DNA from 2 places in the Salinicola lusitanus genome. Region 2 is predicted to be linked to the other one. Evidence: predicted binding sites of a transcription regulator. Region 2 holds the regulator's gene; the other holds the start of a gene.

Region 1 (11,636 bases), 310 kb from region 2:
GGCACGATGCCACCGTCGGAGGGCACCAACGACAAGGGCGCACCCTCTGGATGCGCCCTCCTTCCTGCTATCGTCCTGCCGCGCCCGCCTCAGACCGCTATCCCGGCTGGCCGCCGAAGCGCCAGTACGCTCACATCATCTCGAACAACGACGTCCCCTGGAGATCGACGAAGGCTTTCTGCGCCGCCTGCAGCCCCACCTGGCGCAGCACGTAATCGGAGATCGCGGTGGTGTAGTCGAGATCGATCAAATCGCTCTGGGTCTGGGTGTAGGCGATCTTGCGATCGCTACCCACGGTATCGAGCGTGTCCAGCTCGTTGAGGCGCGCGCCGACGGAAGCCCGCACGGTCAGCACGTTATCCAGCGCGTTGTCCATCTCCCGGCTGGAAGTCGACAGCGTATTGGCAAAGGCGGCCTTGTCGACATCCGAGTCGAGCGGCTTCTCCAGCGCCGAGAGCATGTTCTCCAGCGTGGTGAATACGTCCGGATTCATGTTCTTGGCGGTGCCGACGTCCAGCCCATCGCCATCGGCCGGCGTGCCCTCCAGGGTGAGACGCACCCCGCCGAACTCCAGGGTAGCGCTGGTGCCGTCGTAGTTGCCGGTGGTGTCGCCATCCGGTCCGCTGATCGTGTAGTCGAAAGTGCCATCGCCATTGGCACTGAACGAGATCGCGTAATCGTCACCGTATCCCGGCGCGGTGGTATCGGCGACCTGTGGACCGGTGAACGTCAGCGTGCCGGCGTTGTCCGCGTCGGCCCGGGCGATGTAGCCGGCCCCTCCCGCCACGGTCTGGAACACGTCACGGCCGGTATTGCCCACTTCCATCAGACGCGAGGAGTCCACCTTCTGCTGGCGAACCTGATCGGCGCCGGCGTACTGGACCGCGCCGGTAGCATCCTTGACGAAAGGCTCGGCGCCGTCCTGATAGCCACCGAACAGATAGCTGCCGTTACCATCGGTCGAGTTGGCCTGGCCGAGAAGCGCTTCGTAGACACCGCGCATTTCGGTCGCCATCGACTGGCGATCCGCATCGCTCAAGGTGCCGTTGCCGGCCTGGACCATGAGCTCCTTGGCACGGGTCAGCGAGTCGGAGACACTGTTGAGAACGCTCTCCTCCTGGCTCAACGAGTTGCGTGCGGTGATCCGGCTGTCGCTCTGCTGGGCGTTGGACGCCAGCGACTGCGACACGCCCACCGCGCGCGAGGCGGCCTGGGGATCGTCGGAGGGACGCACCACGCGCTTGCCGGAGGCGATCTGTTCGCCCACCTGCATGAAGGCGCTCTGCTGGCGGTTCATCGAGCTGACACTGCGCTCGAACATCATCACGGTGCTGACACGCACGGCTCTCTCCTCGAAGGCGCCTCCACACGGCGCACTCAATGGCTATTCAATAACGACGCGAAATCGACTCTTGGCGATCCCTGGCTCAGGCTCGCAGGCCCAGGATCGTGTCCAGAATGCTCGAGCCCGCCTCGATGATCTTGGCATTCGCCGAGTAGTACTGCTGGTACTTCAGCAGGTTGGCGTACTCTTCATCCAGGTTCACGCCCGAGTCGGCCTGCTGATAGGCGAAGAGCTGGTCGCTCAACCCCGTCTGCGTGGTGAGGTTGGCCTGGGTGATCGCAGCCCGATTACCGACATCGCTGACCAGCGAGGCGTAGCCTCCGCTGAATGTCTTGCTGCCGCCGACCAGCCTCTGATTCTGCAGGTCAAGCAGAGCCAGGGCGTTGCGGTTATCGCCGCTACCGCCACTGTCGGCATCCGCGGCGGCGATCTTGTCGGTATCGGTAACCGCGACTTCGAATACACCCGCGGCGTTGCGCGTCGGCTGGAGCATGAAGACATCGCCTTCGGCGGGCGTGCCACTCGGCGTCAGGGTCACGCCACCGACGGATAGCGTGCCATCCCCGGCCGGCGATACCGAACGGGTCTCGCCGCTGCCGAGGTTCTCGACCGAATAGCTGCCGTCCGCCTGATAGGTGAGCCGGTAGTCGTCCGCCGTCAACTCGCTGACATCACCGTACTCGGCGGCCAGCGAACCGCTCCCGTTGTTGACCGCGCTGCTGACGACGGTCGGACTGCCGATGGCGAAGAACGCCTCGCCGGCATCGCCGTTCAGATCCACCCCGGCTTCATGCTGGGCGTTGAAGCTGCGGGCCAGCGTCACCGCCAACTGGCCGAGCTGGTTCTGCGTGCTATCGAGGGTCTCGCTGCGGAAACTGAGCAGCCCGCCCAGCTCGCCTCCCTTGACCACGGACTCCTTGAGCGCGGAGCGCGTCCCGCCGCCATCTTCATAACCGAGCGTGATGGACGAGGGATCTTCATTGCCCTTCATCGCCACCAGGTCGAACGACTTGTTGCCCGCGACCAGCGGCATGCCGTTGGAGAGCGATACCTGATAGGTGGAGCCGTCCTGTACCTGGACATTGACGTCGACCAGATCGCCGAGATCGCTGACCAGCTTGTCGCGTTGATCGAGCAGGGCGTTGGGCTCTTCACCGCTGCGAGCCCGCGCCAGCGTCACCTGCTTGTTGAGATCGGCGATCTGGTCGCTGAGATTGTTGACCTGGGTGACCACGTCGCCGATCTGACCGTTGATGCCCTCGCGCATGTCGCTGAGATAGCCGTCATAGGCACGGAACTGCGCCGTCATGCTGCGAGACGTACCCAGCACACCTTCCCGCGCCGCTGCGTCCGCTGGCGAACCGGTCAGATCCTCCACGCTGGAGAAGAAACCCTGCATCAGCGTCGTCAGGCCCGAGTCGCTGTCCGCCAGCAGATCGTTGATCTGATTGACCTGACTCTGGTAGGTCTCCAGCGCCGACTGCCGGCTGTTGACCTGATTGAGCTGCGAGCTGATATAGCTGTTGTACTGGCGCTGGATACCGTCGACGCTGACGCCGGATCCGGCGCCGCCGCCACTGGCATTCTGGCCCAGTAGCGTCAGCTGTCGACTGTAGCCATCGGTATAGACGTTGCTGATGTTGTTGCTGGTGGTGGACAGCGCGTTCTGTGCCGCGCTCAACCCACTGAGACCAATCGAAAACAGGCTCATATCGCTATCCCGTGAAACGCCATCCAGAGTCCGGCGCGGATCCATGCAAAGTTATGATTTCTATCGGCTGTATCCGCCACTTCTTGAATCCCGGCCGGGGTGATTTCGCAATGTTTTGTTACTGCCCACCGCCATGCGGCCAGGCCCTAGAAAATCGCGGAAGGTAGCGTATCCGGACCGAAGGGGTTGTCGTCGTCGCTGGTGGCGGCCGCCAGCAGCCCGCGGTCAGGAATGGCGTCCAAGCCGCCCAACTGCGCCATGATCGCCTGGAGCTTGGCGGCATATCGCGGATCCGTGGCGTAGCCGCCCTGCTGCAACGCCCGGGCAGCCTCATCGGGCGACGAAGCCGCTACCACCCCTTGGTAGCGGGGATTGTCCCCGATCAACCTGGCGTAGTCGGCGAACGCCTCCGTATAGGAGTCGTAGACGCGGAACCGGTCGGCCATCTTGATCGGCCGGCCATTCACGTATTCGGTGGTGGTGATTTCCGTGGTGGTGCCCTGCCAGGACTGGCCAGCCTTGATGCCGAACAGGTTGTGACTGTTCCCCCCTCCTGCCGTGGGGATCTCGCGCTGCCCCCAACCGGTCTCGAGCGCGGCCTGGGCAAGGATCAGTTCGGCGGGCACCCCAGAGGAGTGCTCGGCACGTTGGGCCGGCCCAGCCAACTGCTCGAGGAAAGCGCGAACGTGGGCCGGTCGGTCGCCGAAATCGGCGCCCGACAGCCCTGTCGTCCCTGCGCCGGCCGACTCGCCGGCGGTCGCACCGCTGGCGGACGGCCCGGGCATCGCCAGACCATGTCGGGAGACGTCCGGCGCGAATCCGGGGGTGCGCAGGCCACCATGCAGCAGCCGCGGCGTGCCGCGGGGGATCCCGGCAATCAAGGTCGAGGCGTCCTCCCGCTCGCTGGCGGCCGGCAGCGCCGCTGTCCCGGGTAGGCCGCTGCCCTCGAGTTGCTGCACGAGCTGATCGGCCAGTCCCAGTCCCTTTCCCGCCAACTGCTGGGCCCACTGCTGATCCTGCATCGAGCGCATCATGTCCATCTGATGGCTCTGCAGCAGCCCGGACTTGGGACTGGCATCGCGCATGCTCTTGAGCATCATCTGCAGAAAGACGGCCTCGAACTGGCGCGACGCTTCCTTGAGGCTGTCCTGCGGCGAGTTCGCAGCGCTGTACTTGAGCCGCTGGACGCTCTGGACGTCGAGCGCGAACTGGCCGGAGAGATCGTTACCCAGTGCCATCAGATGATATCCAGTTCAGCGTTGAGCGAGCCTGCGGACTTCAGCGCCTGCAGGATCGACATCAGATCCTGTGGCGAGGCCCCCAGGGCATTCAGTGCGTTGACGACATCCATCAGGTCGGCGCTGGTCTGGACCACCTGCAGTGCACCGCCCTCCTGCTGCACGCTGATATCGGCATTCGGCACCACCACCGTATCGCCGCCGGCCAGCGCGTTGGGCTGACTGACCTGGGGGTTGGAGTCGATGACGATCGACAGGTTGCCGTGGGCGACCGCCGCGCGGTTCAACGTGACGGTATCCGACAGCACCACGGAGCCGGTGCGGGCATTGACGATCACCTTGGCCGGGCCGCGTTCGGTGGTGACGTCGACCCCCTGTACCCGGGCCAGGAAGGTGACCCGATCGTTGCTGTTGGCCGGCAGCTTGAGCTGCACCGTCCGCCCATCGAGCGCGGCCGCCACCGGCGCGCCGAACTCCTGATTGATGGCCGCCACCATCCGGCGAGCGTTCTCGAAATCGGATTGCTTGAGGAACAGGTCCAGGGTGCCGCTGGCGTCGCCCAGCCGCACCGGCACCTCCTGCTCGACCAGCCCGCCCCCGGGAATTCGGCCCGCCGCCAGGTGGTTGACCGACACACTGCTGCCGGCCGCCTGGGCGCCGGCGCCCCCCACATAGACGTTGCCCTGGGCCAGGGCGTAGACACGACCGTCCGCGCCCTTGAGCGGCGTCATCAACAGCGTGCCGCCCCGCAGGCTGTCGGCGTTGCCGACGGAAGAGACGGTGACGTCGATCTCTTGCCCCTGGCGCGAGAACGGTGGCAACTTCGCGGTCACCATGACCGCGGCCACATTGCGCAGCTGCATATTGGTGCCGGCCGGGATCGTCACCCCCAGCTGCGACAACAGGTTGGTGATGCTCTGGCCGGTGAACGGCGCCTGGGTGGTCTGGTCTCCCGTGCCGTCGAGGCCGACCACCAGTCCATAGCCGACCAGCGGGTTGTCACGCACGCCCGAGAAGTTGGCGAGATCCTGGATGCGTTGGGCCTGCGCACCGAGGCTGAACAGCAGCATCGTCACCAACGCCAATGTTTGTACCAGCGACGGGCGGCACGACCGGATCGAACGGAACAGGCGGATCATAGGCATCAGAAAGGCGAGACGTTGAGGAAGAAGCGCTGCAGCCAACCCATGTTCTGCGCTTCGTTGATGTAGCCGTCACCGATGTACTCGATGCGGGCATCGGCGACCTGGGTCGACTGCACGGTATTGGCGCCGGTAATCGCCCGGGGATTGACCACGCCGGAGAACCGGATGTATTCGGTGCCCTGGTTTATCGCGATCTGTTTCTCCCCCCGTACCTTGAGGTTGCCGTTGGCCAGCAGGTCGTAGACGGTCACGGTGATCGTCCCGGTGAAGGTGTTGTTGGCGTTCGCCCCCCCGGAACCGTTGAACACGTTCTCGCCCGCCAGATCCGTACCGTATCTCTCGAGGAAGTCGATCGGGTTGGGAACCACCCCCGGTGTAAAGGTGGTGGAGCCGTTGCGAGTGGCGTTTGCGGCGGAGTTCTTGCTGGCGCTGACCTGCTCGTCGAGCACGATGGTGATGATGTCGCCGACCTGGCGCGGACGCCGATCCTCGAACAGCGGCTGAAAACCGAAGCGCGCCTGATAGATGGAGCCGTTGGCCTGGGCCGGCGGCGTCGAGGGGATTTCCACCGGTGCGGAATTCTCGACCACGGAGTGCCTGGGAATCTGCGCACAGCCCGTCACGACCATCGTCAGCCCAAGGCCGATCAGCATCATCACTCTGCGCCACGTCGTGGCTAGTTCTGCGGTCAGCAACACGCGACTTCCCCGATTTATAGCTGCGTCAGACGCTGGAGCATCTGATCGGACGTTTCGACGGCCTTGCTGTTGATCTCGTAGGCACGCTGCGTCTCGATCATGCTGACCATCTCCTCGACCACATTGACGTTGGAGGTCTCGACATAGCCCTGGTAGAGCTTGCCGGCACCATCCAGCCCCGGGTTGAGATCGGTACGCGGACCCGAGGCATCGGTCTCCAGGTACAGGTTCTGGCCGATGCTCTGAAGTCCTGTCGGATTGATGAAGGTTGAGAGCATGATCTGCCCCACCGCATTGCTCTGGGACGTCCCCGGCTGGGTGACGGATACGGCACCGTCCTGACTGACGGTGATCGAGAGCGCGTTCTGTGGGATCACGATCGGCGGATCGACGGGATAGCCACTGGCGGTGACCAGTTGGCCGTTCTCGTTGACCTGAAAACTGCCGTCGCGAGTGTAGCCGGTGGTGCCGTCCGGCATCTGTACGGCAAAGAACCCCTTGCCGTTGATCGCCAGATCGCGGGAGTTCTCGGTATTCTGCAAGCCGCCCTGCGTATGCAGTCGTTCGGTCGCCACGGGGCGAACACCGGTACCCACCTGCATGCCGGAAGGCAAGTTGTCGACGACCGACGACTGAGCGCCGGGCTGACGCACGTTCTGGTAGAGCAGATCCTCGAACACCGCGCGGGATCGCTTGAAGCCGTTGGTCGAGACGTTGGCCAGGTTGTTGGAGATCACATCCAGTTTGACCTGTTGCGACTCCAGACCGGTCTTGGCCGTCCATAGAGATTTGATCATGACAGGAACCTCACTATCGGTGCGCTCGCGCTGTGGCTGGCACCGCTGGTCGAAATTGGCATCAGCTGGTCAGTGAAAGCAGACTGTTGGCGCGCTGCTCGTTCTCATCCGCGCTTTCGATCACTTTCATATGCATGTCGTAGCGCCGGGCGCTGTCGATCATCGAGATCATCGCGTCGGTCGGAGTGACGTTGCTGCCCTCGAGCGCGCCGGGAACCAGTCGCCGGGTGTCATCGGCCGGCAACGGGGCCGCGACGTCCTCGCCTTCCGCCGGCACTCTGCGGAACAGGCCATCCTCCCCGCGCACCAGATTGTCGTTGCCCGGAACCACCATCTTCAGACGCGCCAGCGGCGCCACGGCGTCGGGATTCTGGCCCGGCTCCAGCACGCTGATCGAACCGTCCGCGGCGATCGTCACGTCGCCCCCGAGCGGTACCACGATCGCCTGGCCGTTGTCGGAGAGAACCGGGTTGCCGAGCGACGTCAGCAGGCCGGTGGCGTCGACCTGGAGATCACCGCGCCGCGTGTAGGCCTCCCCGCCGTCCGGCGACTGCAACGCCAGCCAGGTGTCGTCGCCCTGCAGCGCGACGTCGAGGCTGCGCCCGGTGGTACTGATGGTGCCCGGCGTGAAATCGGCGCCGGGCGTGGTCATCATCGAAGCGATGCGCGTCGGCAGGCGCGCGTCGCCCTCCACCGGCACCGCGCGAAAAGCCATCAGCTCGCCACGAAACCCGGGAGTACTGACGTTGGCCAGGTTGTTGTTGACCACCGACTGCTGAGCCATGGTCTGGCTTGCGCCACCCCCGGCGGTATAGAGAATCCGGTCCATGCTGAAACCCTTTGGAAGCGAGGTGGCTGCCGGTCAAGACTTGACCGGCAGCGTGCCGTTGTCAGCGCAGCTGGGCGATCTGATCCATGACTTCGGACTGCGTACGGATCGAGTTGGTATTGGCCTGATAGTTGCGTTGCGCAATGATCAGGTTGACCAGTTCCTGGGTCAGGTCGACGTTGGAAGCTTCCAGCGTCTCGGCCTCGATCGATCCCAGCGTGCCCGTCCCGGCGATGCCCAGCAGCTCGTTGCCGGAAGTGGCGGTCGCCGCGAACAGGTTGCCGCCGGAGGGCGACAGCCCCTCGGGGTTGCGGAAGGTGGCCAGCGCGATCTGTCCGAGATCGATGGTTTTCTCGTTCGAGTAGCTGCCGACGACGGAGCCGTCATCGGCGAAGCTGACGCCCACCAGGGCGCCGGAGGCATAACCGTCCTGCGCCAGGCTCTTGACCGTGGAGTCGTTGGAGAACTGGGTGCTGCCCGCCATGTTGAAGGTCGCACTGATCGGATCGACGCCGTCGCCCAGCTCGTTGTCGGTGAACGCCAGGTTCGGCCAGTTAACCGGATTGGCGGTGGCGTCTTCACCGTCGATGGTGGCCAGCTTGCCGGCGCTATCGAAGGTCGCGGTGAGCGTCTGATCGGTGAGCACGCCGTCCAGCGCCGTGCGGGCGCTCCAGGCATTGTCGTCGGTCTTCTGGAAGTACAGCGTGGCGTTGTGCTGCGCGCCCTGCGAGTCGTAGACCGTGAAGCTGGTGGAGTAGTTGTAGGCGACGTTCGTCTGCTGGGTAGTGTCCCCCGCCGTCTTGGCCGCAAGACTGTCGTAGAGCACGGCGGTCGAGGAGTCGTCGGCCACGGTGGAGGCATCCAGGTTGAGCTGAATGTTGATCCCCGTGCCGGTGGCACCGGTAGCACTGGCCGGCATGTCCGCCGCCGGCACGTTGAGCACCTGCGGCTGGCCGCCGACGACAACGCCGGAGTTGACGTTGGTGGCATCCGCCAGGCCGTAGCCCATCAGCCGGGCGCCCTGGGCGTTTTCCAGAAATCCGTCGGCGGTCAGCGTCAACTGGCCGTTGCGCGAGTAGCCGACCTCGCCCTCCTGCTGGAAGCGCAGGAAGCCGTCGCCGCTGATGGCGATGTCCAGGTTGCGTCCGGTGGACTCGAGGCTGCCGGTGCTGAAGTCCTGGAGCACGCCGGAGACCCGGGTACCCAGGCCCACGGCGCTATTGGCGAATACGTCCGAGAACTGGACCGATCCGCTCTTGAACCCCTTGGTCTGGGAGTTTGAAATATTGTTGCCGATCACATCCAACTGCTGGGAAGCGGCGTTGACGCCACTCAATGCCTGCGAAAAGCCCATGACTGATCCCCTACGTTTATCGGTTGCGTCCGCTAGAACGGTTGATGTCGTTACTGAATCTCGCTCAGAGAATCTGACGTACTTCCGAGAGCGCCACGGGATCCTGAGCGTATCCCAAGTCGAGCTGGGCGCCGTTCGCCCCCTGAATCACCCCGTTGACCAGGGCGTAGTTCAGCGCAGCCGGCGCGTAGGTTTCATCCCCTACGGTGCCGGTCAGGGAAGCCGTGTAGGTGCTGTTGACGGCAGCGTTGGAGCCATCGGCCAACTTGCCATCCCAGGTAAAGCTGTGGACGCCCGCGGACAAGGGCCCGGTGGAGAAGCTGTCGATGATCTCGCCGCTGGCACCGCGAATATCGATCTGCAGATCCTCGACGGCACTATCCAGCTCCACGCCGATAGGCGTGGTGACCACACCGTTGGCATCCTCGGAAGTTCCCACCAGGATCCTGTTGCCCGGCACCATCACGCCCTGACCGATCAAGGCCGTGGCCTGTAACGCCTGGCCCGCGTCGATCTGGTCGGTAATCGCGGACAGACTGTCGTTGAGCTTCTCGATACCGCTGACGGTGTTGATCTGAGCCAGTTGCGCCGTCATGTCCGAGTTTTCCATCGGACTGGTCGGGTCCTGGTTCTTCAACTGTGTCACCAGCAGCGTCATGAAACGCTCGTTGAGCTCGCTGCCGGAGTCGACTCCCGTGGTAGAGCTCTTGGCGGCCGCACCATTGATGTTGGCCAGGGTACTGTTGCCGATCACCGGACTGGACATGACCTCTCCTCGCTATGGACCGACACCGATCAGCCTTCGCCGATGGTGAGTGTTTTCGTCATCAGCGTCTTGGCGGTGTTCATGACCTCGACGTTGGCTTGGTAGGAGCGTGAGGCGGCGATCATGTCCACCATCTCGTTGACCGGGTCGACATTGGGCATCGTCACGTAGCCCTCGTCGTTCGCCAACGGGTGCCCCGGTCGATACTCCATGCGCATCGGCGTGGTGTTGTCCTCGATCACGCCGTTGACGCGAACACCGCCTGCACTGCCGCCCTGCTGGCTCATCGCCTGGAACATCACCTGCCTGGCGTGATAAGGCTGCCCGTCAGGACCGGCGACACTGTCCGCGTTGGCCAGATTGCTGGCCGTCACGTTCATCCGCTGTGAATTGGCGGACAGCGCCGAGCCGGAAATTTCGAATACGCTGAACATCGACATCGTGTTACTCCGATTGCATGGCTTTCTTCAGCCCTTGGATCTTGCGGCTGACGAAAGTGACATCCGCCTGATAGCGCAGCGAATTGTCGGCAAAGGCCGAGCGCTCCCGATCCATGTCGACCGTGTTGCCATCGAGACTGGGCTGATCCGGCACCCGATAGAGCAGATCCCGGACGCCCGCCCCGCCTCCGGCCTGCCCGGGAATGTGCCGGGCCGAGGTCCGCGCCAGTGACAGCCCACCGGAAGCCTCGCTGCGGCCCTGCTCCATCACCCGGTTCAACTCGGCGCGAAAATCGAAATCCCGGGCCTTGAAGTTGGGCGTATCGGCATTGGCGATGTTATTGGCCAGAACCTGCTGGCGCTCCGCACGCAGATTGATGGCCTCCTGCTGGAAGCGCACCGCGTTATCCAACTTGTCGAACATGCCGTGCACCTCGAATGGCGTTCGCTGGAAAATTGACAGAGTGGAGAATAGCGGCGGGATGTTCGTGGCAAATGTGTAAACAGACCCGTAATTGCGCGCCATTTTTATCAATGCCTGGCGGCGGGCCCGTTTAAAATCGCTTCCACTATGGGGAATTCCGTCGATCGACGCGGTACACCGCGAGCCTGCCAGCCACCGAGGTCCATGACATGCGAGCAGATCCGCCCGACACGTTTCAGCGCGCCATGTCGAAGTGCCGCCCCGGTCTGCGCCGGATCGCCTGGACCGGAGCCATGACGCTGATGGCGCTGCTGTTCGCGCTGTCGCTGTTACCGATACCTTCGATATCGCAGGCGGATACCGAGGTTCCGCCGGACGATGCGATCAGCGCGAGCGTCACGCGCTTTCTCCAGCAGCAGACCGCTTCACTCGGGGATCAGGTCGAGATAGCGGTTCAGGATCGTGCAGCCGATCTCGGGGATTGTCCGACACCCCAACCTTTCCTGCCTCGACCTGGGGTTCCCCAAGGCCGGGTGACCGTGGGCGTGCACTGTGGCAGCGACAGCAGCCGCACCCGCTATGTGCAGGCAACGGTTTCCGCGGTCGTCCGTCACCTGGTGGCCAGCCAGCCAATCGAGCCGGGGCAAAGGATCGATGCGAGGGCGCTGGACTGGCAGCAGACGGACATTTCCCGGCTCCGCCGTGGCTATCTGGACGACCCCGCCCAGGTGGACGGCATGGTCGCCACCCGGCGTATACCGCCGGGCACCACCCTGACCGAGAGCATGGTGCGCAAGCCCTGGATGGTAAAACGTGGCGACACGGTGGTACTCACCGCCGTCGGCCAGGGCTTTCGTGTCAGTCGCAACGTCGAGGCGCTGGACAACGG
Region 2 (11,636 bases):
GCTGTACCTGGGGCTGCTGTTCGGCGCGCCGGAGATGACCGCGCCCAGCATCAACGGCGAGGCGGAGATCAGCTGGTATCCGCTGCTGTTCATCACCATCGCCTGCGGCGCGATCTCCGGCTTCCATGGCCTGGTCGCCTCGGGCACCACCTCCAAGCAGTTGGACAAGGAGACCGATGCACGGATGATCGGCTATGGCGGCGCCCTGGGCGAAGGCATGCTGGCGATGATCGCCATCATCGCGGTGGGCACCCTGTTCGCTTCAGGCGCCGACTTCACCGCCACCTATTCGAGCTTTTCCGCGGCCGGCTCCAATGGCCTGGGGTCGTTCGTGAGGGGTGCCGGCCAGCTCGCCGGCAATCTCGGCATTCCCGAACAGGTGGGGTCGACGCTGATCGCGGTGATCGTGGTGAGCTTCGCCGCCACCACCCTGGATACCGCCGTGCGCCTGATGCGCTACATCATTGCCGAGCTGGGCAACGAGTACGGCATGCCGGTCATCGCCCGCAAGCACGTCGCGACCAGCATCGCCGTTATCACCAGCGGCGCGCTGGTGATCCTGCCGGAAGGTCCCAACGGCTTCGGCTCCGGCGGCTACCTGCTGTGGCCGCTGTTCGGCACCAGCAACCAGCTGCTGGCCGGCATCACGCTGATGCTGGTCTCGGTATGGCTCAAGCGCCAGGGCCGCCCGGTGATCTTCACCCTGGCCCCCATGCTGTTCCTGCTGGTCATGACGCTATGGGCCATGGGCCAGCAGGTGATCTTCACCTGGTCGGGTTTCGGCGATGCCGACCGCAACTGGCTGCTGTTCATCTTCGGGAGCCTGATCATGGTGTTCACGCTGTGGATCCTGCTCGAGGCGTCGCGCAGCTTCCGCCAGGACGACACTGGCACACGGCAGCCATCGCTGAGCTCCGATGAATCGCCCTGACAACGAGGTCTCCACGGTTGCCCTGTGGCGATCGCGGCTACATCGCGCGATCCAGGGATACGACGCGGTCCTGAGCCTGCCGCACCGGCGCGAAATCGCCCGGGAGCTGCAGGATGAGGAGGATCTCTTCATGCTGCTGTGCTTCTGCGACATGATGGGAATCCCCAATCCCGTCAGCGACATGACCCTGGAGCTCTACCCGCACATGCTCGACCGCTTCCACGAGTGGCACACCCGCCAGGGCATGCCGCGCTCGCCCCTGGCGGGCTTCCGCTGCTGCTAGGCGGGCGCATGTCGCACAAGGAACCCCGCATGGCCAAGAGCCTTTTCTTCGGCGGCAAGGGCGGCGTCGGCAAGACCAGTTGCGCCACCGCCTATGCCTTGAGCTGCGCGGCGGCCGGCTGGCGGACCCTGCTGGTCTCCACCGACCCGGCCCACAATCTGGCGGATCTGTTCGGGCGCTCGCCGGGGCCGAGTCCAACGCGCATGCGGGCCGGTCTCGACGTCGTCGAGCTCGATCCCGATCACGAGACGCAACGCTACCTGGAGCAGGTCAAGGCCACGCTGCGCCCCCTGGTCAGCGGCGAACGCAGCGAAACCGTGTTTCGCCAGCTCGACCTCGCACGACATGCTCCCGGCACCGAGGAAGCCGCCCTGTTCGATGCCCTGGTGGGCCTGTTGCTGGATACCGGCGACGCGTACGATCGACTGATCTTCGACACCGCGCCCGGCGGGCACACGGTACGTCTACTGGCGCTGCCCGAGATCATGGGCGCCTGGGTGGAGGGATTGATGCAGCGCCGCCGCAAGGTACGCAGCGACTACAAGGCGTGGCTCGGCGACGGCGAGGTCGTCGACGACCCCATCCAGGAGACGCTGATGCGCCGCCGCGGGCGTCTCGCCGCCGCCCGCGAGCACCTGACCTGCCCCGCGCACTCGGCGGTGATCCTGGTCGCCAACCCGGAACGGCTGCCGGCACTGGAAACCGCACGCACCCGCCAACTGCTCGAGAGTCACGGGTTGCACGTCGGCGCCGTGGTCATCAACAAGTGCCTGCCTGCCGAGATCGACAGCCAATGGCTCGCCAACTGGCGCGAGGAGCAACGCCCCTGGATCGATCATCTCGAGGCGACCTTCCCCGACCGCGAGCGCATACGTATCGATCACCAGTCCCATGCCCCGGCCTGCTGTGACGATCTGGTACCGCTCCAGCAAGCGCTGAGCGGGTTGGCGCCGTGGCACGCCCAGCCATGAGGGTCGGGCGGCCCGAGTCGATGGCCTAGCGCGTGCCGATCACGCTGTAGACCAGCCACGTGGTGTAGGCCACGAAACTGATCAGCAGCACGGCACCTTCCAGCCGATTGATGCGGCCCTGCCCCTTGATGCCGATGCCGAACACCAGCAGCGCCAGCGTCAATGCCGCCATGACCGGCCAATCCCGGACCAGCACGTCGGGATCGACGTCGATGGGGTGTATCACGCCGGCCAGGCCGACGACCGCCAGGGTGTTGAACAGGTTGGAGCCCACCACGTTGCCGATCACCAGGTCGTGCTCGTTCTTGCGTACCGCACTGATGGAAGACGCAAGCTCCGGCAGCGAGGTGCCGATGGCGACCACCGTCAGCCCGATGACCAGATCGCTAACCCCGAACGCCTCGGCGACCGTGACCGCGCCCCAGACCAGAAAGCGCGAACTGACGATCAGCATCAGCAAGCCGACCAGCGTCCAGACCACGCCGCGCTTCAGCGACATGGCGTCTGCTGCCGCATGCGCCTCGACATCGGTCTCAAGCGCATCGCCGTGGGTACTGCGGGCCCGCCAGATGCTGTAGCCAAGGAAACCGAAGAGCAGTGCCAGCAGGAGGACCGCATCGACGCGCGAGATCACGCCGTCATGCAGGCACCAGAACGAAATCAGCGTTACCCCCCCAAGCACCGGCAACTCCTGGCGGATCACCTGAGAGTGCACCGTCAGCGGGCTGATCACCGCCACCAGCCCTACGATCAGGGCGATATTGGTAATGTTCGAGCCGTAGGCGTTCCCCAGCGCCAGGCCGGGATTGCCCTGGACGGCTGCCAGCGCCGATACCATCAGCTCCGGAGCCGAGGTGCCGAAACCGATCACCACCATGCCGATCAATAGTGGCGGGAGCCCCAGATGACGAGCCGTCGCCGCGGCGCCATCCACGAATCGGTCGGCACTCCACACCAGTACCACGAGTCCGGCCACAATGGCCGCCAGCGCCATCCACACGTTAGGATCTCCCCTATGTTCGTAAGGCCCCGACAGCCGGTGGCGGGGCAACGACAGAGCGCCCGGCTGCGCTCCGGAGAACGCCTCTGCCGCCCAGGTAAGCGATTGTGCTTCTTCGGCAAAACGGCCTTAGCCTACTATAGTATCCAAGCGGCTGAACTATCATGACTTTTCGACAACAACGCCAGCGTCTTCGAGTGCATCCAACAAACATGCACGGACGTATGTATTCCAGTAACATGCTGACATCAAGCAGCGTGGTACGCCTTTCATCCAGCTTTCGCATCGGGTACGGCTTTGGCAGCAGGCAAGAGTGACTCTGACATCGACAAGACGAGTTTCCTGACGCCTCGACGGACGCGTCGTCGTCTTCGTGCCTGCCACGAATGCGATCTACTGGTCGCCCTGCCGCCTCTGCATCCGGGTGAGCGAGCCAGTTGCCCACGCTGTGGTCACACACTCAGCCACCGACATTTTCGCCCCGCCGAGCGCAGCCTGGCATTTGCCATCAGCGCCTTGATGGCGTTGGCGGCGGCGCTCTACTTCCCGTTCATCAGTTTCGAAGCGCGCGGTGTCAGCAATGCCATTCATCTCGTCGACACCTCCGCCAGTCTCGTCAGGTTCCACGAGCCGTTCGTCGGCATGCTGGTACTGCTGACGGTCGTGGTGCTGCCCACGGTCTATCTTCTTGCCGTCGTCTGGCTGCACCTCGGCCTCCTGCAACGACGTCCGCTGCCGCGGAGCTACCGCATCGCTCGCGCGCTCTCCCATCTCGGCCCCTGGATGATGGCGGACGTGTTCGTCATCGGCGCCCTCGTCAGCCTGATCAAGATCGCCGGCATGGCATCCGTCGACCTGGGCCTTTCGTTCTGGGCGTTCTGCGTCTACGCCCTGCTGCTGCTGCTGACCACACGCTCCATCGACACCGACTGGATGTGGTTCTCGCTGGTGGGTGAGCCGCTCGCCCCCGAGGGGTGCCGACCGGGCCAGCCGGCCGCCGAACAGAAGCTCACCGGTTGCCCGACCTGCGGCCTGGTCAATCGCCTCGGCCATTTCGGGCGCGGGCGCTGCCAGCGCTGTGGCGAGCCGCTACGCTTCCGGAGCCCTCACAGTCTGCAGAAGACCTGGGCGCTGCTGATCGCCGCAACTCTCTGCTACATCCCCGCCAATCTCTACCCGATCATGACCACGACGTCGCTGGGCAACGAAACGCCCTCGACCATCATCGGCGGCGTCATGATCTTTCTCGGCCACGGCGACTGGCCCATCGCGTTGGTCATCTTCACCGCCAGCGTGGTGGTGCCGATCGGCAAAGTCTTCGCACTCGGCTGGCTCTGCATTACAGTCCGGCGCAGCGGTGAATCCGAATTCAAGCACAAGCGCCAGAAGCTGTACCGGATCACCGAACTGATCGGGCGCTGGTCGATGATCGACGTCTTCGTGGTCGCCATTCTGGTGTCGCTGGTCCATGCCGGATCGCTGCTGGCGATCACGCCGGGCCCGGCGGCGCTCGCCTTTTCCGCGGTGGTCATAATCACCATGCTGGCCGCGATCAGCTTCGACCCACGCCTGATCTGGGACGCGCGCAACATGCAGCCCCACATGCCGGCCGCGCTCAAACGCCAGTCACCCTACTCGCCCGTCAAGGAAGCCGACGATGCCTGATTCGATGCAACGCGCCAAACGGGTGTCGCAATCGCGACTCTCGCCGATCTGGATAGTGCCTCTACTGGCGGCGCTGATCGGTGCCTGGATGGTGTGGGACAACATTTCCAGCCGAGGGCCGTTGATCACGCTGAACATGGACAACGCCGAGGGCATAGAGGCCGGCAAGACCCTGATCAAGACGCGCAATGTCGAAGTCGGCCATGTCGAGGCCGTCCGCCTTTCCGACGACTTGTCACACACCGTGGTCACTGCGCGCATGTCCAACGACGCGGCGCGAATGCTCAATGCCGAGACGCGCTTCTGGGTGGTCAAGCCACGCATCGGGCGCGAGGGCATCAGCGGTCTCAATACCGTGCTGTCCGGCGCTTACATCCAGCTCGCGCCGGGCAAGAGCGATGAAGCTCAGGACAGCTTCGATGTCCTCGAACAGCCGCCGGTCGCACCGCCGGATGCCCCTGGACTCAGGATCAACCTGGTGAGTCAGGTCGGCAATTCGCTCAGCGCCGGCGATCCGGTCACCTACCAGGGCTATACCGTCGGTCGCGTGGAGAGTACCGATTTCGACCCCGACAAACGGGAGATGCGCCACCGCATCTTCATCCAGTCTCCCTACGACAGTCTGGTGACCGATACCACGCGTTTCTGGAGCTCTTCCGGCATCGACGTGCAGCTGGATTCGGAGGGGGTGAACGTCAACCTGGACTCGTTCGAGACGTTGATCAGCGGCGGCGTCACCTTCGGCGTGCCGGAGGACGTGACCCGGGGCGGTCCGGCCAAGCAGGACGCGACCTACACCCTCTACAACAGCGAGGAGAGTGCGCGCGAGGGAACCTATGACCAGTACATCGAATATGTCCTGCTGGTCGATGACACCGTTAGAGGGCTCAGTCGCGGCGCGCCGGTGGAGTATCGCGGCGTGCGCGTCGGTACCGTCGTCGCGGTTCCGTGGCACTTCACCGCCCCGCAACCGGACGGTCTCAACCAGTTCGCGATTCCGGTGCTGATCCGGATCGAACCTCAGCGACTGGAGAGCGGCGAGGACATCAACAAGAATATCGACGATCAAGAAGTGCGTCAGCGCTTCGAGAAGATGTTCAAGGACCTCGGGCTGCGCGCCACGCTCAAGGCCGGCAACCTGCTGACCGGTGCACTGTTCGTCGATCTCAACTTCAGCCAGGACGCCGATCCCTACAAGCCGCTGACGTTCGACGGCAAGCCCGTGTTCCCGACCGTTTCAGGTGGTTTCGCGCAGATCGAACAGAAGATCTCGAACCTGCTGGACAAGCTCAACAATCTGCAAGTCGAGCCGATTCTCGACCGCCTGGATCAGACGATGCAGACCTCTCAGCAGACGCTGGAGCAGGTGCGTCAGATCGCCGAATCGGTCAATGCCATCGTCTCCGACCCCGCGACGCAACAGCTACCGGGCAGTCTCAACGACACGCTCCAGGAATTGCAGAATACGCTGAACGGCTTCTCTGCCGGCTCCTCGGGGTACCGTCAGTTGAATGACACCCTCAAGCAGCTGGAAATATTGATGCGCGATCTGCAGCCGGTGGCCAAGACTCTTCGCGAGCAGCCCAATGCGCTGATCTTCGATCGCGAAGTCCAAACCGACCCTGTGCCGAGAGCTCCCCAATGATGGCCTTACTCATGTTCCGCTGGCGCCAGTTCGGCGCCACGACCCTGCTGATGATCGCGACCGCGGCCCTGGCGGGTTGTGCCGCGCAATCGACACCAACCAATCGCTATACCCTGCCGGAGGTCGCGAGTCCGCCGTCGTCGCCAACGTCGTCGATCTCCGGGAATCGGCAACTCAGCGTCAGCCCGGTCGAGGTGGCCAGCTATCTCGATCAAGAAGGTATCGTGATGCAGACCAGCGATATCGAGCTCAATGCCGCCAATCAGAATCTGTGGGCCGAAGAGCTGGGCCACCAGTTGACACGCCAGTTGCGCCAGTCGCTGTCTGCCGAGCTGCCGGGCGTGACGGTCGTCAGCTCGGCTCAGGGCGGCGCCGGGACGCAGCGGCTATCGCTGAGCGTCGATCAGTTCCAGGGACGCTACGACGGTCGCGCCGTGGCCTCCGGGGAGTGGCAACTCCACGACGGTAACCGGCTGGTGATGCAACGCCATTTCGACGTGACCCGGCCACTGGAGAATGACGGCTATCCGGCGCTGGTGCGCGCGTTGGGTGCGGTGTGGAAGGAGGTGGCGCGGCAGGTCGCGGCGTCGGTTCGTGCGGCGCCATCCGCGGATTGACGGGCGCCAGTTCGAGGGGCCCGTTCGGACATTGAGTGGCGTCGACCCGGGAGCGGTCACGGTGACCGTCCCCGGGTCGATGAATCTGTCAGCGCCGGCGGCGCAGAGTTATCCCGGCTTCTCGGCCGACCGGGACCCGATCAGTGATTGAGCCGACTTCTCAGCCGGGCAACCGCCTGGCTGTGCAGTTGGCAGACCCGGGACTCACTGACGCCGAGCACGGCACCGATCTCCTTCAGGTTGAGCTCCTCCTGATAATAGAGCCCCAGCAGCAGCTTCTCGCGTTCCGGCAGCGCATCGATCGCCGCCATGACGTTGGCCCGGTTATCCGCGTCGAGGAGCGCCTCCAGCGGCGATGGCGGCCCCCCCTCGGAAACCGCCGTTACGCCGTTTTCGCTATCGCTCTCGTCATACGCCAGCAGAAAGCCGTTGTTGGCGTCCGTCAGCAGTTGATGGTATTCGTCGCGGGATATTCCCATCTCGCGAGCTATCTCCCGCTCTTCCGGGGCGCGGCCGAGTTGCTGCTCCAGCCTTCTCACCGCCTGGTCCAGGGCTCGGGCACTGCGCCGCACGCTCCGTGGCATCCAGTCACGACTGCGAAGTTCATCGATCATCGCGCCGCGAATTCGCTGATTGGCATAGGTCGAGAAGCTGGCGCCGTGCGCATTGTCGTAACGGCCCATGGCATCCAGCAGGCCCAGCATTCCGGCCTGGATGAGATCGTCGAGCTCCACGCTGGCGGGCAGGCGCACTTGAAGGGAGAGCGCGTGGCGTCTCACCATCGGCAAGTACTGCTCAATCACTGCGTGCTGATCGATTTTGCCTTGTGCGGTATACATCGAATGGCCTCGTCCAAAAACCCACGGTCACCGAAACGCATGACCCAATGACATCATTATGCCGCCCGCACGCCTAGCCAAGACGGCAAACTGCCCGTTATCCGGCGGCTATTTCGATTGTTTGTCGGCGTCACCCGCGATAATCGATGATCAATTGGCCGGCCGAGACCCTCACCCTGTCGACGCCGTGATCATTGACCGGCAGCTGGAACCGCAGCCGGAACGGGCTGGCGGCGGAACGTCCCGAGAAGTGCTGCGTTTCCCCCTGACGTCGGGCCAGCGGCAGGCAGAACGTCTGCTGGCATAGCCAGGCCTTCAGCGCCGGCGCAGGCGCATCGGTACGGAACGTCCAGCGAACGCGATCGATCCTCGCCTCCCCGAGGGAGGGCGGCGGCTGGATCTCGACGCCTGCCAGCGGACGCTCCGACATCACCACGGTCTGGCCCGGCAGCGGGGCCACCCAGGTTCCCTGGGCAGCCCAGGTCAACGCGATGGGCCATGCGACGACCGTGCCCAGCACGATGCGCCACGACGCTAGCGTGCGGCGAAGATTCATGGCGGCGCGCCAATGGTGGTGGTGACCCGCAGATTGCGATCGTCCGGAATTTCGGCTTGCGAGAGCACCACCAGCGACTTGATCTGGCGGCGCAGGAAGCGTGACAGCAACGCGCGCAATCCATGCTGTACCACCAGCACGGTCGGTTCGTCCCGGCTCTGCTGGCGCTCGACCGCGGCGGCCGTCTGCTGCATCAGGGTATCGGCCAGCCCCGGCTCGAGCGCACCGCCGTTGTTGAGCGCCTGGGTGAGAACCTGCTCCAGCCGGGGTTCGAGACTCATGACATGCATCGATTCGCGCCCCGGGAACCACTGCTGGGTGATCGCTCGACCCAGCGCGACCCGCACCAGGGCGGTCAGCTCGTTGGCATCCGACTGCTGCGGGGCGTACTCCGCCAGCACGTCGAGAATCGTGTGCATGTCGCGAATCGGGACATCCTCGGCCAGCAGGTTCTGCAGAATGCGCTGGAGCGACGTCAGCGGCAGCAGTTTGGGTACCACGTCTTCCACCAGCGATTTCTGATGCTCGGCAACCTTGTCCAGCAGTTGCTGGACCTCGGCCCGGCCCAGCATGTCGCCGGCGTTTTCGTGCAGCAGGTGATTGAGATGCGTCGCGATCACCGTACTGGCATCGACGACGGTATAGCCGTAGATCTGGGCACGCTCGCGCTGGGCCGTCTCGATCCAGTAAGCCGTCAGCCCGAATGCCGGATCCTGGGTACGACTGCCCTCGATGGCACCGGAAACCTGGCCCGGGTCGATCGCTAGCCACTTGCCCGGAAACGCCTCCGCCCGCCCGATTTCCACCCCCTTCAGGGTGATCACGTACGCATTGGGATTGAGCTCCAGATTGTCGCGGATATGCACCACCGACGGCAGAAAGCCGACGTCCTGAGCGAACTTCTTGCGCACGCTCTTGATTCGCCCCAGCAGTTCTCCCTTCTGGCGCTGGTCCACCAGCGGGATCAGACGATGCCCCACCTCCAGCCCCAGGGTGTCGACCAGTTGCACATCATCCCAGCTCGCCTCGGGCGTCTCCTGCACCGCAGGTGGCGCTCTCTCCTCCACCGAGCGGACCGCCTGGACCTGTTCACGCCGCAGGATCCACCACCCCAGTGCCGCCAGCACGACGGCAAACAGCAGGAACACGACGTTAGGCATGCCGGGAATCATGCCGAGCAGCCCCATCACGCCGGCGGCGAGAAACATCACTCGCGGATTGTTGAACAACTGGCTCAGCAACTGCTGGCCGACGTCCTGGTCGGTATTGACCCGTGACACCGTCACACCCGCCGCGGTCGAGATCACCAGCGCCGGAATCTGGGCAACCAGTCCGTCGCCAACGGTCAGCAGGGTGTAGGTCTTCACGGCTTCGCCGAAGGGCAGGCCGTGCTGGGCGACGCCGATCATCAGTCCGCCGATCAGGTTGATGACCATGATCAGAAGCCCGGCCATGGCATCACCGCGGACGAACTTGCTCGCACCATCCATGGAACCGTAGAACTCCGACTCCTGGTTGATCTCGGTGCGGCGCCTGCGCGCCTCTTCCTCACCGATGAGACCGGCGTTGAGATCGGCATCGATCGCCATCTGCTTGCCTGGCATGGAATCCAGCGTGAAGCGAGCCCCGACTTCGGCGATACGCCCGGCGCCCTTGGTGATGACCATGAAGTTGATGACGACGAGAATCAGGAACACCACCAGACCGACGGCAAAATTGCCCCCGATCAGGAACTCGCCGAAGGCCTCGATCACCTTGCCGGCGGCATCGCCGCCCTGATGCCCTTCCATCAGCACCACTCGGGTCGAGGCCACGTTCAATGACAGCCGCAGCAGCGTCGAGAACAGCAGCACTGCCGGGAAAGCCGCGAAATCCAGCGGCTTCTCGGTGAACATGCTGACCAGCAGCACCATGATCGACAGCGCGATGTTGAAAGTGAAGAACAGATCGAGCGCGAATGGCGGCAACGGCAGGATCATCATGCTCAATATCATGATGATCAGTACCGGACCCGCGAGCACCTTGTACTGCGTGTCTGCCGGCCACTTGCGCTGACCGAACCACTGGCTGAGCGCGTTCATTCACTCTCCTTGGATGAATCCGGTGCCGCGTCATCGAGCGCTGCTGGCACGGGTAAGTCACGGGGGGCCGTCGGCACCTCTCCGCCATCGCTTTCGACCTGCTTGAGGCGGAACGCCCAGGCCAGGACTTCGGCTACCGCGGTATAGAGATCGCCAGGGATTTCCTGGTCGAGATCGACATGATGATAGAGCGCGCGAGCCAGCGGCGGGGCTTCCAGGCGCGGTATGCGATTCTCGTCGCCGAGTTCGCGGATTCTGGCGGCTACCTGATCGGCGCCCTTGGCGATGACGACCGGGGCGGCCATCGCATCCTGCTGATAGCTCAGTGCGACCGCGTAATGGGTGGGGTTGGTCACGATCACGTCAGCCGTGGGCACCTTGCTCATCATCCGCCGTCTCGCCATGGCCTGCTGCTGCGAGCGGATACGCCCCTTGACGTGGGGATCCCCCTCCGTCTCCTTGTGCTCCTGGCGGATGTCCTCGCGGCTCATCCGCAACTTCTTGCTGTGGCTCCACATCTGATAGGGGACGTCGATCAGGATGACCAGCAGCAGTGAGGTCACAATGAGCGCGCACCCCACTGCCGCCATCCTCATGGCCGTCGCCAGCGCCTGCTGGATCGGCATCTCCATCAGGCCGAGCAAGGTGTCGCGCTGTGTCCATAAATAGGCCACTCCCACGCCACCGACCAGGACCGACTTGGCGATTGCCTTGGCCAGTTCTGCCAGCGCCTGGGTCGAGAACATCCTCTTCAGCCCCTTGAACGGATTGAGCTTGCTCAATTGAGGCTTGAGGGATTTGGCCGACACCAGCCAGCCGCCCAACATCGTCGGGCCGAGAATCGCCGCCACCGTGAACAGCAGGAAAAGCGGCAGCAAGGCGATCAGGGTATGTTCGCCCATCGACCAGACATGGCTCAGCATGCGGGCCGTGTCGAACGCCAACCCGTGGTCGAAAAGAAAGGCCTGCTCCATGACGATGCTCAGCTCGTCATAGAGGTTGTTGCCCATGATCCAGAGTCCGAGCACGCCACTGACCAGCAACAGGA

The links. The regulator FliA, encoded in region 2, starts transcription of late flagellar genes. The targets are predictions, from matches to a motif close to CTAAAGTTNNNNNNNNNNCNGCCGATA.
Region 1: flgK (flagellar hook-associated protein FlgK) is a predicted target of FliA. The motif match lies at 3,118-3,144, and genes of this name have one in related genera.

Annotation. Positions count from the first base shown of each region.
Region 1 covers NZ_CP151919.1:3,500,034-3,511,669, reverse strand. The annotation lists gene flgL (flagellar hook-associated protein FlgL) at 131-1,342, opposite strand; gene flgK (flagellar hook-associated protein FlgK) at 1,428-3,056, opposite strand; gene flgJ (flagellar assembly peptidoglycan hydrolase FlgJ) at 3,203-4,294, opposite strand; gene AAGT95_RS15720 (flagellar basal body P-ring protein FlgI) at 4,294-5,364, opposite strand; gene AAGT95_RS15715 (flagellar basal body L-ring protein FlgH) at 5,439-6,095, opposite strand; gene flgG (flagellar basal-body rod protein FlgG) at 6,152-6,934, opposite strand; gene AAGT95_RS15705 (flagellar basal body rod protein FlgF) at 6,996-7,763, opposite strand; gene flgE (flagellar hook protein FlgE) at 7,825-9,117, opposite strand; gene AAGT95_RS15695 (flagellar hook assembly protein FlgD) at 9,182-9,883, opposite strand; gene flgC (flagellar basal body rod protein FlgC) at 9,913-10,323, opposite strand; gene flgB (flagellar basal body rod protein FlgB) at 10,328-10,747, opposite strand; gene flgA (flagellar basal body P-ring formation chaperone FlgA) at 10,957-11,636, shown strand, end outside.
Region 2 covers NZ_CP151919.1:3,811,663-3,823,298, forward strand. The annotation lists gene AAGT95_RS17210 (carbon starvation protein A) at 1-931, shown strand, start outside; gene AAGT95_RS17215 (cory-CC-star protein) at 918-1,214, shown strand; gene AAGT95_RS17220 (ArsA family ATPase) at 1,244-2,185, shown strand; gene AAGT95_RS17225 (calcium/sodium antiporter) at 2,211-3,179, opposite strand; gene AAGT95_RS17230 (paraquat-inducible protein A) at 3,483-4,850, shown strand; gene pqiB (intermembrane transport protein PqiB) at 4,843-6,495, shown strand; gene AAGT95_RS17240 (PqiC family protein) at 6,492-7,112, shown strand; gene AAGT95_RS17245 (RNA polymerase sigma factor FliA) at 7,253-7,951, opposite strand; gene AAGT95_RS17250 (flagellar protein FlhE) at 8,082-8,507, opposite strand; gene flhA (flagellar biosynthesis protein FlhA) at 8,504-10,588, opposite strand; gene flhB (flagellar biosynthesis protein FlhB) at 10,585-11,636, opposite strand, start outside.